Regions from separate parts of the Microcoleus sp. B9-D4 genome, predicted to be linked through region 2. Evidence: riboswitches for the same ligand, from Rfam matches in the RefSeq annotation. Region 2 holds a riboswitch; each other region holds the start of a gene.
The links. A riboswitch is a leader RNA that binds a small molecule or an ion and turns the genes downstream of it on or off. The one in region 2 is predicted to bind cobalamin.
Positions count from the first base shown of each region.

Region 1 (8,099 bases), on a different contig from region 2:
CGATGACTATGTGGTCGAATTTGTCTCGCCGCTTCATCAAGTTACCGATAATCCGAATTAAATCGCCTCGGACTGTACAGCAAATGCAGCCGTTGTTCATCTCAAAAATTTCTTCGTCGGCATCAATTATCAGTTGGTTGTCGATGCCTACTTCGCCGAATTCGTTGACGATGACTGCAACTTTTTTGCCGTGTTCCTCTGTTAAAATGCGGTTCAGTAGCGTAGTTTTGCCTGCACCCAGATAGCCCGTGAGAACGGTAACAGGAACTGATTCGATCGCCCCAGCAGTCACCATACTTGACCTCGATTATTGTACAATGATAACCATTATCGCTATTGTACACCAGACCTGCTGGCAGCGCCCACAATATTAAATAATGTTAATAAATTGTTGGTGAGAGCTTGGAGGAGCGAGTTTTACCAATAATATTTGCTGCAATTCAAAATATCGATCGACCCGCCCCTCTCAGATGACAATTAGTTGTTAATCATAGCTGCAATTCGATCGCGCTCTAACTCTCTACCGATCAGCACTAATTTGGTTTGGCGGAGTTCGGAAGGTTGCCAAGGGCGATCGTAAAAATATTCTATCCGCGAACCCACACCTTGCAACACCATCCTCATCGGTTTCTTGGGAACCGCCACAAACCCTTTAATCCGATAGATTTCCTCCTGCTGCATCAAGGATTGCAGTTTTTTCACCAAAGCTTCAGGTTCAAATTCGCGATCGGCAATAAAGTAAGTCGAGTTAATATCATCATCGTGCTCGTGTTCCTCCTCAGTGTCGTGGTGACTCGGACGAGACTCCAAATCATCCTCAACCGCCGCATTAAATCCCATTAACACATCGGGGTTAATTTCGCCACCTTTGCAAGGCACAATTTTCACACTCGGACGCAACTCTTGCTGCAACCAGCTTTGGACTTTCTTGTGAGTTTCAGCATCTACGCGATCGACCTTCGTTAAAAGTACCATATCGGCACAGGCTAACTGGTCTTCAAACAATTCCTCGATCGGAGTTTCGTGATCTAAACTAGAATCGGCCTGCCGCTGTGCCATCAAAGCATCGATATCACCGACAAAAGTACCGCTAGCAATAGCTTCGCAATCGACAACAGCAACAACACCGTCTACAGTAGCACCCGTGCGAATTTCCGGCCAGCGAAAAGCTTGAATCAAAGGTTTAGGAAGTGCGAGGCCAGAAGTCTCAATTAAGATACAATCAATTTGTTCTCGGCGCTTCAACAATTCCTGCATAGTCGGCAAGAATTCCTCTTGAACAGTGCAGCAAAGACAACCATTTGTTAGTTCAACAATATTGCTGCTAACATTTTCTTCTTCGTCGCAAACTTGGCAATCGCGCAGCAGTTCTCCGTCAATTCCGATTTCGCCAAATTCGTTAACCAGAACAGCAATGCGGCGACCTTGATTATTTTGCAATAAGTGGCGAATTAAGGTAGTTTTGCCGCTACCGAGAAAACCAGTGATGACAGTAACAGGAATTTTGTGCATTGATAATTTTGTTGTTGTAGTGTGATTGAATATCTTTCAATTTTGGGTCAGGCAATTGCGGACAGAAAACTCGTTAAACCGACAGTCCGGCAGAGGTTTAAACCCCTGCCTCAAAGCGAAAGTCCTCTCAAGAGGACTAATGAGTTTAAAATTTTTATTCTCAGTCCTCTTTAGAGGACTTTCGCTATTAGCCAGGGACTTAAGTCCCTGGCGGATGGGTCGCCTTAGTTATCGGCGATGGGTAGAGCATGGTAACGAGAAAGGGTCTAATTTCCCAGTGGTGGAATCTTTGCTAAAACACCTTTTTTCAGAGCTTGAGGACGCTCTGACCAAGGCAACAAACCGTCCGGTTTAGCATAGTATTGACCCGCACATTCGAGTACAGCCGCGACGCTTTCCGACTCATTTGCAGGTAAATCGCCAAACAGATAAGTGTACTTTCCAACAGCAGCAAAAGACACCGCACAAGAGTGACTGCAAGCACTCATGCACTCAACCTCTTGAATCTCAAACTTATCAGAAAACTTCCAATTTTTAGCGAGTTGCGACAAATTTTCCATGAATTGTTGACCGCCGCTTTTACCTTCGCGCTTGCCGTTTTTCCAAACACTAGCACAAGCAGTGCAAACAAATAGACTGTGCTTTGTGCGTACAGCCGTGTTAATTCCATCCATCATCCGTACCTCGCAGATGCGTTCAAAAGTGAGTTAGATATCGGCGGGCATTCTGACTTGAAAAACCCCAAGGGTTTCATTACAGTTGCGGGACAGCGTCGGACTTGCACCGAACTTTCCCCGTTTCCTCTAGCGACTGCTCCCCGCTAGAACCGATCGCGAAATCACATCATACCGCACTTGCCGCCTTTTTTCAAAAAAGTTATGTTTGTAGGAGCGATCGTTTTGTTCGTAGTAAGGACTTTAGTCCTTATAAGATAACTGCTTCAGGACTAAAGTCCTTACTACCAACCATAGTAATTACCTATGAACGCTTTTCCTGACTTTTCCCAACATGGCTATCAAATAAGTCGCGAACTCGGATACAACAGTCTGGGCGGCCGCGTCACCTATCTCGCCACAAAAATTAACACTAAAAAATCCGTTGTAATTAAGCAATTTCAATTTGCTCAATTAGGTGCTAGCTGGGCCGAATACGAAGCTTACGAACAAGAAATTAAAGTTTTGCAAAATCTGGATCGTCCTGGCATCCCACGCTATCTCGATTCTTTCCAGACTGACAGCGGTTTCTGCATGGTGCAGGAATACAAAAATGCCGAATCTGCAGTCGCCCGGACTTTTTCGCCGCCGGATATCAAGCAAATTGCGATCGCAACTTTAGAAATTATAGCTTACCTGCAATCCCAGAAACCGCCCGTAATTCACCGCGACATCAAACCGGAAAACTTGTTAATCGACGAAGAGTTAAATGTTTACTTAGTAGACTTCGGTTTTGCGCGCTTGGGATGCGGAAACATTGCCGCCAGCAGCGTTGTCAAAGGCACGATGGGATTTATGCCACCCGAACAAATGTTCAACCGAGAATTAACCAAAGCCTCGGATCTTTACGGCTTGGGGATAACGCTGATTTGCTTGTTAACTGGTACGAAATCTGCGGATGTCGGTAATTTAGTTGATGCCAATTATGGCATTCATTTCCGGCATTTAGTACCGCCGTTGCAGCAAGGTTGGATGAATTGGCTGGAAAGGATGGTAGCGCCGAGAATTCAAGATAGATATCAGTCGGCGGCTGATGCTTTAGCTGCGCTACAATCTTTGGATGTCAGCAGCTTGCCGAAAGTGAGAATTGAGCGCGATCGCATTCAATTCACTGCTACTGAATATGGAGAAATCTTAACACAAACTATTGCAATTAGCAACCCAATTCCCGATACAATTTTAACAGGAAGATGGGAAGTTGCGCCGCATCCGAACGATCCGCCCCACACGCCCTACGACCACTCTTGGATCTCCTTTGAACCGCAGGCATTTGAAAGCAATAATATCGAGTGCACAATCGCCGTCGATACGAGCAAATTGCTGGCCAGTCAAACTTACAACCGCCAAATCATCTTGCGCGCAAATTCTGAACCCCAAACTCATACAATAGAATTGCAAGCTACAACAGCCCCGCTGCCCGTACCGCAAAAAACTAATTCTTTTTCTGCATACAGGCTGACTTTTATGTGCGGCTTTATTTTAGCAGGTTTAATGTCCGAGTTGATCTTCCACTTAACTTGGTTCATTTTGTTAATTTTGTTAGGTTTGATATATTCCTTGATTGAGGGCGAAGTAACTTTACTGGGAGCATTAGGAGGGAGCCTTATAGCCGCCTTAATTCTAGCAATGGCATCCTTGATTTACAAAATAGTTCATTTGATGTTTAACCATGTGATTGACGAGCAGAGATCCAGACAAATTATTGAAGTAGATGCTGCCCAAATAGCCTTTCTTTGTGCCGGATTTTGTATGAGTCTTGGATTATTATTTTACCTGTTTTTAAAAGTCGGTAGTCAATTAGAATGGGTTGAACCCATGGAAATGATAGCTGTAGGAGGAACGATAATGGTATCTTTAGTAGTTACTGCAATTCCTTTGTTTGAAATGAGTGTTTTTAAATCAAAAAGAATCCTTGCCCACTATCACAAATCCGAACCCAATTTAATTAAACCGTAAACAACTGAACTCTCGTTCGCGAGTTCTTAAGCTCGCACTACTGACAACTATCAACTATCAACTCCCAACAGTCAACTATCAACCATAAACTATCAACTATCAACTGTTTACCTATGAATGCTTTTCCTGACTTTTCCAACTACGGCTATCAAATAACCCGCGAACTCGGACACAATCGCGCTGGCGGTAGAGTTACTTATCTCGCTACCGAAATTAATACCAAACGTTCCGTCGCCGTCAAACAATTTCAATTTGCCCAAACAGGCGCTAATTGGGCTCAATATCAAGCGTGCGAACAAGAAATTAAAATTTTGCGAGAACTCGACTATCCTAGCATTCCCCGCTATTTAGATTCCTTCCCAACTGCATCGGGTTTCTGCATGGTGCAAGAATACAAAGATTCCCCTTCCTTGGCAAATTCTAACCGCTGGAAACCCGAACAAATCAAGCAAATTGCTATCTCTGTTTTAGAAATACTCAAATACCTGCAAAATCGGGTTCCGCCAGTCATCCACAGAGATTTAAAACCCGAAAATATCTTAGTAAATGACCGGATGAATGTCAGCCTTGTCGATTTCGGATTTGCTAGAATCGGCGGGGGAGAAGTGGCGGCCAGCAGCGTTGTGAAAGGCACTTTGGGCTTTATGCCGCCAGAACAAATGTTCAATCGGCAGCTAACTGTTGCATCGGATTTATACAGTCTCGGCGCGACGCTAATTTGCTTGCTAATCGGCATCAATTCTACCGAAATTGGCAGCTTGATGGACGATACGGGGCGGATTAATTTTAAAAATCGCTTGCCGCAGCTAACTCCAGAGTTTCTTGACTGGCTGCAAAAAATGGTGGAACCCAATTTCAAACACCGCTATCCTTTCGCAGATGCTGCCCTCAATGCTTTGATTCCCCTAGAGGTAGTTCAGCCGCGTAACAAGTCAAAAATCGCACTGATATCAGTCCGATTATTAACAGCAATTGCTGCTATTTTTATTCCTTTGCTGTTTCCTTGGCTGTGGAAATTTTCCGAACCTCAAACAGCAGTCGATCTCAAACTAATAATCAACGCAGTAAAGTTAAATCCTCAGACTCAAGTGATGTTAACTGACGAACTAGAATCGAAAAAAACTAGAGATGTTTGGTCTTTGAAACAACACAATAAAGTCTATTTTGCTGTCAGTGCTACTAAGTTGCTAGAGGGAAAATATAGAGGTTATTGTAAGGTTGTCAACTCTCAAGGCAACTTTGCAGCCCAGAGTCAATCTTATTTAAAAACGACGGGCAATCGATTAAATACTTGGTGCTGGTACAATTTTCAAAAAGATGACAAACCGGGCAATTGGCAGTTTCAATTTTACTTAGACGGTCAAAAAGTGACGCAAAAGAGTTTCAAGGTTTTACCTTAACCTTGTTCCGGGCTGGCAGTGAATTTCTTTGCCGTCAAAAGTTGGGGGACTCCAAGTTTCTGCATAACGTGCGTTCTCGCGATCGCTCTCGCATACAGCAGTAATAGTTTTTATTATATTGCTACCCTTTTCTTTGTAAGCAAATACTGCGCCAGTGTAGGATTTATCGGGGTTCCTATCAGTAGGTTTGGCGATCGCGATCGCGCTTTCAAATTGTGCTGGTTCGCGGTGATTGTGCAAAGTTTGAACCGGGCCCATTGATGAGACCATCGTGTAATTATAGTTCTCGGTCTGTTCTTTAATTCCCAGACCCAATTTTGCAATGGAATCGCTAAATAGACCGTATTCTGCATAGTAAGCTTGCTGCGCTCTATTGATGCTTGAAATATATTGTAGGGCTTCATAAAATTCCTTACCCGTTGACGGGAACGAGGGCAGGACGATCGTATTGAGTTGGAAATTGTACCATGACGCCAGGATGCCAGCCATAACCGCGCTGTAAATTGCAATCCTCGGCAGCAAACTGGATACTGGCAATCTCGATTTTTTACTGGCTTTAGCTACATTGACTGACATTTTTTTAACTGTCATAAAGTAAATTTGCCAAGCTTGTAGGGTGCGCCACAAGCACCCTACAGATTACAAATTAGGCAGTTTCGTGCTGTTTGTGCCATGCGGGATGCCACAGCAATTCAGCAGTCGATCGCTTCTCAACCATTTCAGGAGTAATCATACAGTTAGCCACATCCTTGCGAGAAGGCAACTCGTACATCACATCCAGCATTAACTCCTCTAAAATGCTGCGAAGAGCTCTCGCGCCAGTTTTGCGACGATAGGCCTCCTGGGCGATCGCCCGTAGCGCTTCCGGCTGGAATTCCAATTCCACGCTGTCCATCTTCAACAGCTTTTGATACTGCTTCACCAGCGCATTCCGGGGCTCAGTCAATATCTGCATCAAAGCTGCTTCATCCAGCGGCGAAATCACCGTTACCACCGGAATCCGCCCCACAAACTCCGGGATCAAACCAAACTTGACTAAATCGTCCGGCTGTACCTGCTGCAAAATATCAGCGGCCCGCTTGTCTTTCGCCGGCAAAGTCGAGTTGCTGTCGCTTTCTGTTGGCTGAATAAAGCCCAAGGATTTTTTACCCAAACGCTGTTCAACTATTTTTTCCAAACCGACAAAAGCACCGCCACAAATAAATAGAATTTTGCTAGTGTCAACTTGAATAAAATCTTGGTAAGGATGTTTGCGGCCGCCTTGCGGGGGCACGTTAACCACTGTTCCTTCCAACATTTTTAGCAGCGCTTGCTGCACTCCTTCTCCTGATACATCCCTAGTGATCGAAGTGTTTTCGCTTTTGCGAGCAATCTTGTCAATTTCATCAATATAAATAATGCCCCGCTGCGCCGATTCCACATCAAAATCGGACATTTGCAACAGCCGCAGCAAGATATTTTCTACATCGTCGCCGACATATCCAGCTTCTGTCAGTGTCGTCGCATCCGCTACCGCAAAGGGAACTTCGAGCATTTGCGCCAAACTTTGCGCTAACAAAGTTTTGCCACAACCTGTGGGCCCGACTAGGAGGATGTTGGATTTTTGCAGTTCTACATCGCTGTCAGGGGAAGACTTCTCGCTATCTTTAGCTTGGTCAACGCTCAAGCGCTTGTAGTGGTTATAAACTGCTACAGAAAGGACTTTTTTTGCTGAATGCTGGCCGATGACGTGGTTGTCTAAATGCTGCTTAATTTCTGTCGGTTTCGGAATTTGAGCTAAAACAATTTTCGATTTATTCGATCGACCCGGACGCCGCGTTCCTTGTCCCTGAGACTCTCGCACCTCTGACTGGGGAATCTGTTGACCAATTGTTTTACTGGAGTCAAAGAACTCCTCCTCTAAAATTTCATTGCACAGTTCCACGCATTCATCGCAAATGTATACGCCGGGCCCAGCTATTAACTTGCGGACGTACTCTTGCGACTTGCCGCAAAAGGAGCATCTGAGATGGGAGTCATATTTTGACATATTTGCCTCTTAATTTACGGTTGCGGTTGCTTGTTTCGACTGGGGAAGTTGCCGCGGGAGCGACCTTAGCTTTGCCCTAGAAGGGTTTCCCGATCAGACACCCAAGCCAGTCAAGCTTCGCGATCTCTATTTCTAAGTTAACACTTTTGAGGCTTTAGTCATTAGTCATGAGTCATTCGAGCAAATTTGAATTTTTCATTTTCACTTGAAAATAAAGCCGCACGGGCTTACCATTTTTTGTATTCCAAAAATTTTCCCGACATAATTATTTTCACTCGATCGCCTTTTGGGTCTGCTTCTTTCTCGACATCCAAAGTAAAGTCGATCGCGCTCATAATCCCGTCACCAAATTTTTCCTGAATCACTGCTTTGAGCGGCATCCCGTAAACCTGGATAATTTCATAGAAACGATAAATCAGGGGGTCAACCGGAACCGAGGCCTCCAAAGAACCTTTTAACGGAGGTTCACAGAGAACCGCAGCCGTCTCG
Region 1 is NZ_JAUBTS010000068.1:22,048-30,146, forward strand. Features, by position in the region: gene QUB24_RS28140 (GTP-binding protein) at 1-295, opposite strand, end outside; gene cobW (cobalamin biosynthesis protein CobW) at 478-1,512, opposite strand; gene QUB24_RS28150 (DUF1636 domain-containing protein) at 1,779-2,189, opposite strand; cobalamin riboswitch at 2,212-2,358, opposite strand; gene QUB24_RS28155 (serine/threonine-protein kinase) at 2,493-4,181, shown strand; gene QUB24_RS28160 (protein kinase domain-containing protein) at 4,295-5,581, shown strand; gene QUB24_RS28165 (type IV pilin-like G/H family protein) at 5,573-6,172, opposite strand; gene clpX (ATP-dependent protease ATP-binding subunit ClpX) at 6,228-7,610, opposite strand; gene cynS (cyanase) at 7,838-8,099, opposite strand, start outside.
Region 1: it holds a riboswitch for cobalamin, as region 2 does, so the genes downstream of both, QUB24_RS28150 (DUF1636 domain-containing protein) here and QUB24_RS31620 (hypothetical protein) in region 2, are expected to answer to the same signal.

Region 2 (8,099 bases):
TGGCAAACTTGGGCTGTGTCTGCTGTTGTAGCTTTGGCTGCTGCTACTTTGGAGTCGGTTTCCAAGCTGGGAATTGACAATCTGACTGTGCCGATCGGCAGTGGGGCGATCGCCTTTTTCCTCAATCAATTTTTGATAATTGGTAATGTGTAATCTGAACTTCCCCCCACGGGGGCTTTGCTTAATAGAAGTATGAATTCACTATTTCGCAATTGCTATATAGCAACCCTAAATCATTCGCGTAATTATTGTAGGGGCAATCCCACGCCCGGTTGCCCCGATAGATAGGGGGTAGGCACTCTTAGCACTACCCTACAAATTTACATGAATGATTTAGGATTGCTATAAACGGCGTTGCTGAATAGAGGTATGAATTCAAGATTTCCCAATTGCTATAAGCCCGCTTGAGGGTGAGTTTTGTAACTTCAAGCGAAAAGGTAATTCATACCGTGAATCAGCAACGCCAATTATCAATTGTCTAAGTTCCGTTAAAGCAGCCGACGTGCTTGTAAAATTTGTTGTTGCCATTGCTCGAAAGCGGGGATTTTTGAGCGATCGTCTGTTGGAAACATCGCCCTTATTTGCTCCATAAGCTCGATCGCCAGCGGTACACCAAGCTGCAATTGTTCCAACACATCCCGCTGAGCAAAAACGGTTTCCGGTGTTCCTTCTAAAATCAATTTTCCTCGATCCATTACAAACACCCAATCAGCCCAGCGGTAGATGAAATCGAGGTCGTGACTTGCTAAAAGAATAGTGGTTCCGGCGCTGTGAATTTGTTGGAGTAAACCGATCAGTTGTCGGGTGTGACGCGGATCGAGATAGGCGGTAGGTTCATCTAACAGCAGCAGTTTCGGCTTGAGAACCATGATATCGGCGATGGAAACCCGCTTTTTCTGGCCCAAACTGAGATTGTGAATTGGTTCGCGGGCGAGTTCGCTTAGATCGAATTGCTCGATCGCCTGCTGCACCTGTTGAGCAATTTCGGATTCTCTCAAGCCTAAATTGTACAATCCGTAGGAAATATCTTCTTCTACCGTGGAAGCTACTAATTGATGTTCGGGATTTTGAAACACGAGTCCGATTTGTTGGCGCAGTTGCATCAAAGATTTGCGATCGTAGCGAAAGGGTTCACCTTGCCAGCTAATGATTCCCTGTTGCGGTTGATATAAGCCATTTGCTAACAGAAAAAATGTAGTTTTGCCACAGCCATTTTGACCGATCAGCCCGCACCGTTTCCCAGCGGGAACTTTGAGATTTAAACCCTGAATTGCCACTCGCGAACCGCAGGGATAGGAGTAGCAAGTGCGATCGAATTCGAGAATCCATTCAGACATATTTTTTATTTTTTATAGCCTTGTTCCCAGGCTCTGCCTGGGAATAAATACCCGGAGGCTATGCCTCCAATTACCGATTACCGATGAATGATTACCAATTACCGATTACCGCTTTCCATTGTATTTGTGTCAGCCTTGATCAGATTTTGACAACTGCCAAAGTTGCATTTCATAACAGAGATGTTGCTCAAAAAGTTGACTTGCCTCCAATCCTTCAACTACCAGCTTCTTGAACCAGCGACGAAATATCCAGCGCAGGAATTTGTGGACGGGGGGAATTGTGATCGCAATCAAATCTGCAACATAGATCATTGTATTCAGTCCATATCGGCGGAAAGTATCGACATACAAATCGATTGTTGGCAAAATATGGGCGGAAATATCCTCAGTTTTTACTAAAGTGAATCCAGCCTGCTTTAATGCTGCATGAAGTTCCGTAACAACATGACAATTAGAGAACATTCCCTCTTTATAATTAGCATCAGATCGCAGCATATCAGCCAGCAAAACATAACCGCCGGGATTGAGGATTTTGGCGGCACCGTTAGCAATATCAACAGCCGACATATACTGGCTACTTTCGCTAAAGAGAATAAGATCGTAGAAATGGGTTGCTTTGAAGTCTTCAAACCTCGTGAGGTGGAAGATTGCCCGATCGCCCGTACACTTAAGAAAGCGCTGTTGTTGGAACGGATCGGGTGCGAGCCCTTCGACTGCAAAACCTCGATCGAGCAAATAAGCCGCATTTCCACCAATCCCGCAGCCCACATCGAGTATCGTATGAGTGCCTTTGGGGATTGCATCCAACAGTTTTACAGTATAAGCTTGCTGAGCGAGGCGCAATCGTGCGATCGTTAGTTCGTCAGCGGGCACAGGTAGGGTTTCCCAATAGCCGTAGTGAAGGTAGGGCGAATCTGTCAGGCCCAAATAGTAATTAAGCGCTGCATTTTGGTAGCGAGTTACCTTGGAAATTTCGATTGATTTTGGCTGCGGCATTCGGAAAATTTAGTAAGTTTTAGGATTTAGGGCAGAGTTGAAATTCTTCCCAGCGCTTGCATACTTGTTCATAGCACTCAACAGGAGAAATTGCCAACTTTTGCAACAAATTGATATCAATCTGACCGTTTGCGATCGACAAAAATATAATGGCTGCCTTGGGTTCGTAGCTATCAATGATTTGCAGCAGATTGAAAACAGTATTTGGTTCTATTTCTAGTTGTTGCAAATAAGCAGTTGCGTACAATTGGGAAACAAATTCCAGATCGTACTTGATAGTATCTACGCTCCAATTCACAGAACCGTTAATGGGAGTATTGATTTTGCAAGCAACCAAGCCTCGTCCTCGATGCAAAAAGCCATTCCAAGCAGTATGTCCTATCGGCAAAATATTCTGGTGAATAAACAAGTTTTGCCAGTAGCCAAAACTACCCTGCCAAACACTATCTTCAATTCGCATTTCTTTTCCATTAAAATAATATACGCTTCAGAACACAGATCGAATTACATCAGCGTTCATCTGTGTTCATCTGCTGATATCTGCGGTTAAAAAACCCCAATCCAATAATAAAAAAAATAATAAACTCACCATCACCCATACCTCGCAGATGAAAAACATGATTGTAAACAAATCGGCGGGCATCCTGACTCAGAGATGCAATAATCTCATTACAGTTGCGGGACAGCGCCGGATTCGCACCGAACTTTCCCCCTTACGTCTGATGGCTGTTCTCCATCAGAGCCGATCGATATACGGGGATATTACCACTATTTGGAACATTTGACAAAAAACCGTCCGCCTATTCACCAAACTCAATATTTTCATACAAATCTGCCAGCGAAATTTCCACAGCAACAGAGGTTAAACTGAGGCGATCGCCCATACAGCTATATTCCGAAAAAATCCACTTATTCGCATCAGTTTTAGAATATTGCTCGACCTGTAGCCGATATTGGTCGATTAATAAATACTCCTGAAAACTAGGAATACTGCGATAAGCAGCAAACTTTTCATCGCGGTCATAAGCTTTAGTACCTTTAGACAGCACCTCAGCAATTAGCAGCGGATTAGTAATTGTATCCGTTCGTCCAGATTGGAGCTCGATCGGGCGCGCTACCACCATCACATCCGGGTAAGTATAATTATTAAGCTGCGGAACCCAAAGCCGCTGATCCGAACTAAAAGTCCGATATGATTTCCCTTTTAACGCCAGTTTCAGCGCAACAACTAAATTAGTGGTAATTTCATTGTGATCCGGTGTGCCGCCAGCCATCAGAACAATCTCCCCATTGATAAATTCATGCCGATCCTGAGAATTGATTTCTAATTCTAGATATTCCTCAGCGGTGTAGGTTTTGGTGTCAACTTGCGCGATCATACACAACGCTCTCCTTTAATCTACTCATTTCAGTTTATCTTAAAAATTCTGCTAATTCCATGTAAAATTAGCTCAGGAACAGGCAAGATGCCTGTTCCACGCGACTGGTGTCTTTTCTAGCGTGATGGGAACTTATATCACCTAATAAAATAAGTTTGGTTTATGGTTTAGTAATTGGGGGTGTTGATCGAAAAGCTTATATCAATTGGAAAGCGCTAGGCTATGGGGCTTGCGACTAAGTGATATCCCTATCGTAGTAGCGAGTTATATTCAAAGAACCGTCTCTCCATCTACTCGAAAACGGATATTATCCCCGGACTCAATGGCGTGTTTATTAAATTCTCTCATCGCCGCCATCCGAGTTTCCCGATCGGTATGCACTCTCCCCTCATGGCTTACAGCGATTACTTGATCGTCATCATCACTTAGTTTAGAGATGAATTCTTGAAAATTCCTAAAAACACAAAGTTGCTCATAGGTGTATGCCTTGAGATGTTTAATTGCCTCTTCACCTCCGAAAATTGCACGCTCAACACTGTCCCAAACTGTTAGAGTAACTTGTCTGGTGTGTTCCTGGGAGGGATTCGGATCTAGGCAAACTAAATATCTTTGAGTTCTGGCGCTTTTTACAATATCGATACTCAAGGGCTTATTATCACTAAACCAAGCATCTTTAGAATATACAAGCTCACCCACTGGGGGAGGAGTAATAGATGGAAGTTGACCTTCTTTCATCTGTAGTTGTCGCTCTGTTTGCCGTTGTTTTTTGAGTTTTGCTTTTCTTCCCATACCAAATGTTCACTGCGGTGTTGCTTATAATTATAACCAGAAATTGTGCTCAAATATTAAAGCAGCCGTAGTGTTTCGCCGAAGGGAAATTCCTCCAAACCCAGTCCCCCGCCGCGATCGTCCACAGAACCGGGAGTGCGGGAACTTCCGTCGGAAACGTACCGTATCCATCCCTCATGTAAAGGAAACGCCTCGCACTTAACAAACTTACCGCAGCGGGACAAAGTTATAGCCAGTGCTTCCTCCTTGTTTAACTTGCACTAAAATCGGCTTACCAGCCCGATCGCCCGTGGGCAAAAACTTCACATCCTCGCTCGATCCGGCTGTCGAAAAACTCGCATTTCTGAGTGCTTGTTGCAATCCTTCCCGCGTATTGCTTTGTCGCAAGCCAGCGATGACAGCTTGAGTCGCGTCAAAACTCGTTGCTGTTCGCCAATTCACAATGCCTCCCCAACGCTGGCGGGCATTTTCTGGGAAACGGCTACCGGGATTAGTTTCAGGATGCCAGGGAACGGGCAAAACAAGCCCGTCAACGTCTTTTTGTCCGTCTTTTAAAGTTTGAAAGGTGTAGAGCGTAGTGCTGCCGTAGAGTGGCAATTTGCCTCGATTGATGCGAGCCAGAGAAATCGCACGGTCAATGCGATCGATGTGGGGCGCTACCATCAATCCTTGTGCACCTTTGCTGACAGCATCGGCGATCGCACTTTCGGGATTAAAAGAGGGTAAGGAAAAGTCGCAAACAGTGGGAGCTAATTTGCCGCCAGCAGCAGTAAGAGATGCCACAAATTCATCTTTAAATGATATGTTATCCGGTGCTTGGGAGTCATAACAAACGGCAATATTAGTTTGGGCGGCTGTTTTGACGGCATATTCTGCTAAGGGAGCTGCCATTAAGCTAATATTGGGTACTGTCCGAAAGATGTAGCTGCCAAATCCTGATAGATTGTTGGCAAAGCTCGTCGGTGTCACCATTACCAGTTTTTCTTGCTGATAGATCGGAGCAGCTTCGAGAGATGCGTTGCTAGCATTGTGTCCAATTACTGCTAGTATACTCGAATCTTTTGTCAATGTCCTTGCAACTTCTTTGACAACCTCTTGACTGTTGTCATCGTTGACAATTTCTACTTGCAGTTTTGCCCCATTTATGCCACCGCTAGTATTTATTTCATCCTGAGCTTGGGCCACACCTCGAAGGATTTCTTGGGCGACATTGGGGTTGCTACCAATGGGGACGCTGACAGCAATTTTTACGGCAGAACTATTGCTGGCTGTGGCATTATTCAAATAGATAATGGTTTCCGGGTCGTTGCGATTTTGTTTCAGCGAAGCCTGAAAATTCTGAATCGCAATTGAGTAATCTCCGTTCTTAAAAGCTTCAACGCCTGCTTGTTTATCTGGTGTGGTTTGGGATGTCACCAATATCTGATTTCCTAAACTGATACGATTGGCGATCGCTCCGGGTGCGATCGTTGCCGATGTAGATGTAGATGTAGGTGTATTTGAAGTTTGGGATTTTAATAAACCGGGAAGGAACTTGTATGCGCCAAACCCAATTAAGCCGATGGCAATAATAAAAACAATGGGCGGCGGGCTGTTTTTTTTGTTAGTATCTTGATACATGATTTTTTCTCTGTATTTTGATACTGTAATTATTCATTCAACTACTGTTCACGTCAATTCATATAATTCATTAATTAAGTTCATAAAAGTCATATTTGTAATAGCTGTTGCAAGTGCGATCGCCCTTATTTAAATCCGGCCCGCTAAACTAACGAGAATACGAGAATTATCAACAATATTCCTGGAGGCGCGGTTGTTCAGAAACCGGGTTTTTTGCCCAGAAGACGCGCTACAGCCCACATATTCTGTAAAAACCCCGGTTTCTGGCCCCCATTGACTGGTTCCTAGGCTCTGCCTGGGAAACGATTTCACTCTTGCTCTGCCTCGCGTGGCGAAGGGGAAATTGGAGGCAGAGCCTCCGGTTCTGCGTTACCAGGCAGAGCCTGGGAACGAGTAATTTAATGTTGAAATACCGCGCTTAACAAAGTTAAAACTGTACACCCAAACACGGCTTCAAATGTATATCTTCGCGAAGGTTTATAAGGGTAAGAATGCCAAACTTGCAGTTTTCCATTAAAGCCGCGCGAGGCTAAACTCAAGGAAACTTGACGGTAGTTTTCCAAAGTTCGCTGAAGCAATTGCCCGATTAAAATGCTTAAACTGTTCATTCCCAGTTTCCAAGTGCGATAGCCACAGCGCGAGTTTTGGGCTATCCAAAGTTCATCGGCGATCGCCAATAAGCTAAAAATAAACCGATACATTAGTAATAGCAGTTCTGTGACCAACTCTGGACAGCGTAATTGTCTGAGAATCTGCAAGATTTCGGTAAATGGAACCGTCAAGAGGATGAAATACATACAGCTTGTCGATGCGAAGGCGCGGGCAAATAGCAAGCTCACTTGGTATATTCCAGTGCGGCTCACATACAGATAAAAAGTGCCGGTGCTAATGCCCCAACCTTGCCAAATATCCCACTGAATTTCCTGGATTTGACTTAACTCAACCGCACCCAGCGCCAAAGCAGGCAAACTTGTCAGCAAAAACATCAACGGTAGTGACAGCAACCGCAAATACAGTTTCCCCGGAATACCCGCATAGACGACAATCCAGACGGCTAGCCAAAGGCCGATCGACAATTGGACGATCGCCCCAGAAACTAGAGACAGAATTAAAAGGGCGATCGCAAAGGATAACTTGTGAGATGGCGGCAACCCGCGCAAGCGATTGGTATAAGCCAGACTATCAATCTGATGGTTCATTCCGACGATTTATGATCAGACTGCTGCCGAGATTGCGATCGGCCTTTATACAACCCAATGACGTACCCAACTACGCCAGCCCCGATCGCCGCTTGAGACGCAAACAATAGACTGGAAATTTCGCTGCTAGCCGGCTCAAACAAGTGATTAAACCAAGGTTTATAACCCGGTTGAATTTCCGTAATTGCTTTCTTAGCTTGGTCATCGGCACCGCCGTATTCACCCCGCACAAAAACGAGAGGAAACGCTGCCAGAACAATCACAGCGCCAGCCAACAGTAAATTTTGCCGCGAAGTAGATTGGTGATTTTTTGTAGTTTTTTTACTCACGGCTTATGACTCCTGTCTCAATAATTTCAAAGTTTCCAACTCCGGCTTCCCGTAAGAATGCAGCCAATTCCAGACCAATAAAGTCAGCAATCCCTCACTGATAGCCAGGGGTACTTGAGTGATAGCAAAGATGCCAGCAAACTTGAGAAACGAAGCCATAAAACCGCCACTTGCTGCCGGAAAAGCTAATGCTAATTGAATCGAAGTCGTCACATAAGTCAGCAAATCTGCCAAAGCCGCCGCACAAAAAATTGCCGCCCGCTGGCTACCAGTTCGCAACAGCAATTGATAGATAAAATACGCAGCGAAAGGGCCGACAATCGCCATCGAAAACATATTCGCTCCCAGCGTTGTCAAGCCACCATGCGCTAACAGTAACGTTTGAAAAAGCAGAACTAAAGCCCCCAGTACAGCCATCACCGAAGGGCCGAACAAAATTGCGCCCAAACC
Region 2 is NZ_JAUBTS010000102.1:3,518-11,616, reverse strand. Features, by position in the region: gene QUB24_RS31635 (diacylglycerol/polyprenol kinase family protein) at 1-153, shown strand, start outside; gene QUB24_RS31630 (ABC transporter ATP-binding protein) at 489-1,337, opposite strand; gene QUB24_RS31625 (methyltransferase domain-containing protein) at 1,467-2,333, opposite strand; gene QUB24_RS31620 (hypothetical protein) at 2,353-2,793, opposite strand; cobalamin riboswitch at 2,951-3,095, opposite strand; gene QUB24_RS31615 (Uma2 family endonuclease) at 3,134-3,712, opposite strand; gene QUB24_RS31610 (hypothetical protein) at 3,983-4,501, opposite strand; gene QUB24_RS31605 (hypothetical protein) at 4,558-4,725, opposite strand; gene QUB24_RS31600 (ABC transporter substrate-binding protein) at 4,709-6,121, opposite strand; gene cbiQ (cobalt ECF transporter T component CbiQ) at 6,520-7,320, opposite strand; gene QUB24_RS31590 (energy-coupling factor ABC transporter substrate-binding protein) at 7,317-7,649, opposite strand; gene QUB24_RS31585 (energy-coupling factor ABC transporter permease) at 7,653-8,099, opposite strand, start outside.

Region 3 (8,099 bases), on a different contig from region 2:
AGTTTGCACGATCGACGAATGCAAGTAAAGATTGTGCGGCATCACAGTTGCCCCCAAAATACCCACCGCAATATAAAGCATTGCCTGATTTTGCAAAATCTCTAGGCTGGGAACATAACCGAGTAAAACTCCTCCGGCATCAGGTTTTGCAAAAATCATTTCTGCAATAAAACAACCGCCAATAATTGCAATAATCGTAATCACCAAAGCTTCGATATAACGAAAGCCTTTTCCTTGTAAAAATAATACCATTATTACATCTAGCGCAGTGATGCACACTCCCCAAACTAAGGGAATACCAAATAGCAATTGCAGTCCGATCGCACTTCCAACAAGTTCAGCTAAATCGCAAGCAGAAATAGCAATTTCACAAAGTATCCACAGCAAAAAACTGACTCGCGGACTGAAATAATCTCGACAAGCTTGTGCCAAATCTCGTCCCGTTGCCACTCCCAAACGCACGCAGAGTGATTGCAGCAAAATTGCCATCAAATTAGATAGCAAAATCACACTTAATAGCGCATAGCCAAACTTGGCTCCCCCCGCTAAGTCAGTCGCCCAGTTTCCGGGGTCCATGTAACCCACTGAAACCAAATATCCCGGCCCTGCGTAGGCCAGCATTTTACGCCAGAAACCTTTGCTGTTGGGAACGGGGACGCTGCGGTGGACTTCAGGAAGGCTGGGTCTGTTTTCGGGGTGAGTCATTGGTTTTATTGTTAAATAATTTTCATATTATTTTCATAATCTCACAAATTCTGTTAAATTTCATCAGTCGTATTGCTCAAAATCCGCCAAAGTTGCAAGAAATATGAAGTTGTGTATTTTTTATCTAACACTCCAGGTAATGTGAATGCAGCAACAGAATGTGTGATATGCTCTGAATATCAAATCGGTTCTGGTGAGGAACAGCCACCAGAGGTAACGGGGAAAGTTCGGTGTAAGTCCGGCACTGTCCCGCAACTGTGAAGGAGACAAGTTCTCCAAGTCAGGATGCCCGCCGATGCCCAAATTTACTTTATTCATCTGCGAGGTACATGATGACTACTCAATCTTCTTCTTCTTCGGTTTGGCAACAAACGGCACGGTTGACGCTTTCAACACCCGTGCAAGCGACGCTCTACATCTCCCTATGCGCTTTGACTGTCTGGACTGTTTACTTTACAACTTATCCCGCCGTCCATAACAAGGTACACTCTCTGCGCCACCACACTTTGATGGTTAGTTGTCACTAAACAAGATTGTTTTTATTTGAGATATTGCAGTGCGATTCGTTTAACCTGTTGGGGCGGGTAAACCTGCGAGCTTTCTCAGAGTGCAGACAGGTTAAATAAACCCGCCCCCACCCCGCGCGAGATTCCTTAAAAGTCCAGAATTAAAATGTCAAAATTAAAGTTTTCTGCGCTCATCAGTGCTGTCTGCATGATGAGTATCTTTTTCTATGGTTGGGTAGGGTTTTCGCAGTCTCCACAATCAACTGTGCGACTGACTTCTGAACCCCCAATCAGCCAGATTTTACCCTTTGAAGCCGAGGCAACTACACCTTTATCTCCAGTGTCGTTAAAGCTGCAAGCTTTAGATGCAGCGGGGATTCCTTTAGAGAATGCTCGAATTAGTTTGACAATTTTAACTCCGCCTAAAAATCATTGGTTTACCACCGATTTTCCGATCGTGGAGGGAACAAAGTTGCTGGATATAGAGGCTGTTGCAGCTAAAGGTGAGTTACAAATCCAGCAAATGCTGCCCATTAGGGGAAATTATCAATTGTTAGCAAAGGTGACTCCGATCGCAGAAAATGCTTTTACTCCTATTCAGCAAACTTTAACACTATCCGTGCCGGAAAACGGGGTGAAGTATCGCAATTTTGGGATTTTAGCTGTGATTTTGTTGGTTGTTGGGCTAGGTGGCGGCTTGGCGATTGGAGGAAAGCCCAAAATCCAAGCAGGAGAAATAGCGCCTGAAAGAGTGCGATTGCTGTTAAGTGGGGCGATAATAATTGCGATCGCTACCTTGTTATATGTTAATGTCAGTGCTGAAATTGCCCAGTCTGAGATGTCGATGCCAATGTCTCACATGACAGAATCTAAACCGACAGAAAAAACTAGCCCCATTGTGCAATCTCAGGGTTTACAGGTGCGACTTTCTGGAGATGTTAGTGCGACAGTAGGGAAAGCTGCTAATTTACAAGTTCAAGTCACCGATACCAAAACAAATCAGCCAGTCACAGATGTATTGTTCAATGTTAAAGTCACCCAACTCGAAAATGATTGGATTGCTTTTGCCTACAAAGGTGTCCCGGATGCAGCCGGAAAACTGATATGGCAAGAGCAGTTTTTTGATGGCGCACCTCACAAAGTAGAGGTAGAAGTTTCTCCCCAACCCAACGGGGCCCGTCAGTTTTCACCATTCCAGGTTTTACAAAGTATTGAAGTTGAGGGAGTCGCGCCTCCTCTTTCAGTGCGGTTGACTGTTTTAGCTTACTTTACAGGCATTGTAATCGCGGGGATGGCGATCGGATTTGGATTGCAGCGCCGTTTGCTTGGGCTGCGGGTGAGAGTAGGGCGCATTTAACCGGATTTCGGATAATTTAATTTAAGTGCGATCGACTATGATTAAGTCGATCGCCAGAAATCACTCTTGTCAACGTTCCTGATTTGAGAGCTCTTTAAATTCGCGAGTTCCCTGATAGCCAGATAAATCCGCTAACTCCTGCAAAGATTTTTGCCCTTGGTAAAACTTACCGTTAATTTCCCAAGTGGGAGTCCCTTGAATCTTCGCAGCTTCGCAAAGATCCCGCCGAGCATTTTTCCCTTGAGGATTGCACTCAATATAATTGATAATGCCCGCCGCTTCTTTGCCGAAACTTGCTTTCTGTGCTTGACAATGATCGCAGGTAAAAGAGCCGTACATTTTAGCACCCACTATTTTTAAATGCTGCGCTAAAGCAATTTCTGAAGTACCGGAAGATGTCGTAGTCTTGATGCTAGTCTCGTTAGCTGTACCGAGATTATTCACATCGGCATAAAGAGCCAGAGAGGAAATCAGCACTAACATAGACACCACAATTCCTATAAAAAATAGTTGCCCGATATCATCCCATTCGCGACCTATTAATGCTAAGACAAACAAGCTAGTTGCAAACAAAGCAGATGCAATACAGTAAATACAAGCTGCTTTAATATCAACAGCCAGTACATACATCAGATAGCCGCTGAAAATCGTCATAGCTGTGCTACCAGCAAACAGAAATAGTCCCGTCCAAGACTCTAACTTAGAGCGGAGACTCTTCTGTTCTGCGGGATTGACCAATAGGGGAGCTACGGCAAAAACTATCATGCTCAAATAGCCCAAAAAACCGAACAAAGAAAGAGGCAAACCAAAGACATAGGCATAAGGACTCGAAAGCACGATATCGCAGCCTTCGATCGGACAAACTGCCGTTCCGTTGGATAACTTAACCACTGTTAGATAAGCAGTGATCGCAGCCCCTATCGAGGCAATTCCTGCCGTGAGCGGACGAGAATAGCGGTGAATCCAAGGCATGGAACGTTGACGACGCATAATATTTTTTCCTGTGCTGGATATTTCCCAAGACTAAATTGTATTACCAACCATTTTACACTTTGATGAAATAAGCCACAATTCCTAGAAGGATTAATACTGCTCCGGTTAATCCTTGTTCGTGAGCCTCGAAAAAATGCAGCTTTTCTTCTAAAGCATTAACTCCTTTCATTCCCAAGTCTACTAGCAAAACCATTCCCAAAACTGTCACAACTAAGTAGACCACAGAAACTACAAGTATGCCGCTCAAACCAATCGTTCCTGCTGAAAAAAAATAGGCTTCTATTTCGATGCAAGGCGAGAAAAACATTCCTGTTCCTAAAACAGCTAGGATTTGAAATTGCGATCGCTTGGTAGTTAAATTAACTGTTTCCGCGTGATGGTGGTGGTGCCTGCGAGAACTATCTAACTCTGCCAAAAGATAGATAATTCCTAAAACTAATAAAACTAAAGGCGCAATTATTTCAGCGGCCTCTACATAGGTAGCAGCGAACTTGTAACCGAATAAGCCGACGACAATTCCAATTAGGATAATGCTGAGGGTATGAGCAACTCCTGTAATTACTGTAGCCCGCAAAGTTTCGCTGCGAGACCAATTTTCAGTTTTACCAATCGCAATTAAAGGCATCCAGTGGTTGGGAATTAATGCGTGAATAATACTAAGAGCTAGACTTCCCAACAGAATTTTGAGCATACTTTCCATTTGCTTTCCTCTACAAATTGCTACAAGGAGGAAGGAATTGCCCGCCCTCCTGGAGTTGTCAGCCGACTACTTTAAAACTCTAGTCGCATTGAAAATAGCTGCTAAAGCCACCCCAACATCAGCAAAAACTGCTTCCCACATTGTCGCTAAACCAAAAACACCCAAACCAATAAATATCGCTTTAATTGACAGGGCAAAAATGATATTTTGCCAAACAATATTGTGAGTTTTTCTGGCAATTTGGATGGCTTCAGCCACCTTGGAGGGTGCATCTGACATAATTACAACATCGGCAGTTTCGATCGCCGCATCCGAACCCAAACCTCCCATTGCTATGCCCACATCAGCTCTAGCAAGTACGGGTGCATCATTAATTCCATCCCCGACGAAGATAATTTTATCGCCTTTTTTAGATTGGGAGATCAGTTTTTCGATCGCCTCTACTTTTCCTTCAGGTAATAACTCAGCTAAGTAGGAATCTAAACCGAGCTTTTTCGCAACACTCTCAGCTACAGCTTGATTATCTCCTGTGAGCATCACGATTCGCTCAACACCCAGTTTCTTGAGGTCGCGAATAGCCTGTACAGCGTCTTCCTTAAGCTCGTCAGCAATCAAAATATACCCAGCGTAGCGGTTGTCTACCCCTAAATGTACGATCGTACCTTCAGCATTGCAGACATCGTGAGGGATATTTTCTCGGTGCAGCAAACGGTCATTTCCGGCAAGCACAATTTGATTATTTACTTTCGCCCGAATGCCGTGCCCCGCTATTTCTTCGTAATCTTTCACATCCGATGAATCTATTTTTCCGCCGTAAGCTTCCATAATAGATTTCGCGACTGGGTGATTGGATTGAGATTCTACTTTAGCCGCTATTGCCATCAACTCTGTTTGGGAAAAACCATTTTTAGGCACAATTTGTGCTACTTTAAAAACTCCTTTTGTCAAAGTTCCTGTTTTATCCAAAACAACTGTCTTGACTGCTGTCAGAGTATCTAGAAAAGTCGAGCCTTTAACCAAAATCCCGCGCTTGGCTGCACCGCCAATTCCCCCAAAGTATCCCAGAGGAATGCTAATCACCAATCCGCAAGGGCAGGAAATAACTAACAAGACTAGGGCGCGGTAAACCCACAAAAATCTGTCTGCATTAGTTGCTCCTGAAATGAACAAAGGCGGAATTAAAGCCACTGCTAGCGATGCAAAGACTACAAAGGGCGTGTAGTAACTGGCAAATTTGCTGATCATCTTCTCAGTCTCAGCTTTTTTGCTTCTGGCATTTTCTACTAATTCCAGAATTCGGGAGATTGAAGATTCACCGAAGAGTTTAGTAACTTTGACGGTGAGAACTCCTGTCTGGTTAATTGTTCCTGCTAAAACTGTTTCTCCAACTTTCACGGTTCGAGGTACTGATTCTCCAGTTAGTGCAGACGTGTCAAGCTGAGAATTGCCGTCTATAATTTCACCGTCTAAGGGAATTTTTTCTCCCGGTTTGACAAGGATGATATCGCCGATGACTACTGTTTCTGGTGCAACTTTTTTAATGTCGCCGTTGTCCTTGAGGTTGGCATAATCTGGGCGAATTTCTAAAAGCGATTTGATCGATTGACGCGATCGCCCTACAGCAAATTCTTGAAAAAGTTCTCCGATTTTGAAAAACAACATCACCCCGACTGCTTCAGGGAGTTTGTGAATGGCTACAGCGCCGAGTGTTGCTATAGTCATTAAGAAATTTTCATCAAAAAATCGACCTCGCAGAATGTTGCGACCCGCACTGGTTAAAACATTCCATCCGCTTAAAAGATAGGCTGGGATGAAAACCAGATATTCACCTATAGAATAGGGCGTGTTGTGCAGTTTTTCTTCAAAAATTAAACCGCCAACAAATAGGACAACAACCGATATCACAGGAATCAATTCTTGCTTCAGGTTAAAATCTCCGTTCCCGTGGTTGTGGCTGTGGTCATGGTTATGATTCTCATTACTGAGATCGGGGCGATCGTCGTGACTGCAACTACAGCAGCCGGAATCTGATGCTTTTGTCTTTTTCATGATGCCTCCTAGATGGAAAAACATAATTAACTTATGAACATATATTCATACTATATCTCCAAAGCTAACAATTTGGTAAATTATTGAGTTAAAAGTTTGGCTGCTAGTTAGCTCAAGTTTGCGGTCACAAGTTGCGATCGAGAGTAAGAATTATTATCGTTTTGCTCATGTTAAGTAAAAATTATTGACTCATATTATTTGCTTGCCTGTGTCACATCCCATTGCTTGGTTTACCATTGCTGCATTTTTGACGCTTTGACTATCCACGATGGCTTCAGACGGACTCACCGCTCGGTTGTGGCTAACTTTAACCCAGGCTCTAAGTCGGTCATGTAGCCTCAGCAAAGTTCCGTCTTTACGCCAGGTGCAGAAGTAGCGATAGACGCTCTGCCAAAGTGGGAAGTCTCCCGATAAGTCACGCCAAGTACAGCCTTGGGTTAACAGGTAAAAGATTGCATTCAGGACATTCCACACCTCAACCTTGGGTGACGATCCCTAGATGTTGGAGGTGAAATAAAAGGTTCAATCAACTCCCATTGTTCCAAAGTAAAGTTGCTGGAGTACATTTTACTCATAGCTATTTTTGGTACTGTTTCTATGTCTCGGCGATGAAAAAACTAAAACGAAGCGAGAAACGTTCAAATCGTTGCTGCAAAACCTGTTAAGCGGTATTACTACAGCCGTTGTTGCTTCATTCTGTCACGTTGTGTATCTCGAATAATACTGATTCCACCCCAAACGACTAGGCTTGCGATTCCCAATCCAACAATTAAATCAGGAAACCGAGAATTAAATAGAGTGACTAGGAAACCTGCGACGATCACACTAAAATTTGCAATTACATCATTCTGCGTAAATATCCAACTTGCCCGCATATGTACCTCACCCTTACGATGCTTTGAGAGAAGGTACAAACCATAACTGTTAGCAATCAGGGCCAAAAAAGCCATTGCCATCATCCAACCTGATTCCGGTGAACTTCCCCAAACAAACCGTCGAATCACATCGACGACAACCATCACGGCTAACGTGATCTGAAAAATACCACTTAGAGTCGCTGCACGATTCTTGTGATGCGCCGATTTGCCAACTGCATACAGCGACATCGTGTAAACTGAAGCATCTGCAAACATATCTAATGAGTCTGCAACTAAGGCAGTTGAATCCGCTAAAACTCCTGCCACAATTCCGACGACAAACATTGTGCCATTGATAAGTAACAGAATTCGCAACGTTTTACGCTCGGCTGCGTTCTTGGCTTCCATGTGACATCCACAGTCTGACATCGTGCCTCCTGTTTAGCTTGTTGTTATTCGTTCTCTGAGCAGTTGTAGCGGGTACATTCATAAACTCCTTTTGCTACATCAGCCAGTAACTCTTCAACCATTTCCAAAATCTCAGCAACTCGTGCATCGGCGAGTTGATAACTGGTGTACCGTCCTTGCTGCAGGGTGTTTACCAGACCGCAATCACGGAGACAGCCCAAGTGGTTTGAGGTGTTAGATTGCGATAGCCCGGTTGCTTCAACAATTTCACTCACGGTCATTGGACGCGATCGCAGCACGTCCAAAATCGCCAATCGTGATGGATCGGAAAACCCACGAAAGAGTTTTGCTTTCAAGCGAGTGGACTGGGATTGAGCAGAGACAATCATATGCTTAGCTTCAATACAAAGCTCTTTTATATCATCATATCAGCAACTAATGATATGTCAACACCTGAAAGCTTATTTATACCCTTACGTGAGCAGCGTCGCAGTTCCCACATCCGCTATTGCCCAAGCCGGAGC
Region 3 is NZ_JAUBTS010000007.1:96,723-104,821, forward strand. Features, by position in the region: gene QUB24_RS06480 (Nramp family divalent metal transporter) at 1-705, opposite strand, end outside; cobalamin riboswitch at 874-1,016, shown strand; gene QUB24_RS06485 (CbtB-domain containing protein) at 1,035-1,232, shown strand; gene QUB24_RS06490 (hypothetical protein) at 1,378-2,568, shown strand; gene QUB24_RS06495 (vitamin K epoxide reductase family protein) at 2,638-3,558, opposite strand; gene QUB24_RS06500 (hypothetical protein) at 3,614-4,261, opposite strand; gene QUB24_RS06505 (heavy metal translocating P-type ATPase) at 4,328-6,310, opposite strand; partial or broken gene QUB24_RS06510 (transposase) at 6,500-6,793, opposite strand; gene QUB24_RS06515 (cation transporter) at 6,985-7,575, opposite strand; gene QUB24_RS06520 (metalloregulator ArsR/SmtB family transcription factor) at 7,620-7,964, opposite strand.
Region 3: it holds a riboswitch for cobalamin, as region 2 does, so the genes downstream of both, QUB24_RS06485 (CbtB-domain containing protein) here and QUB24_RS31620 (hypothetical protein) in region 2, are expected to answer to the same signal.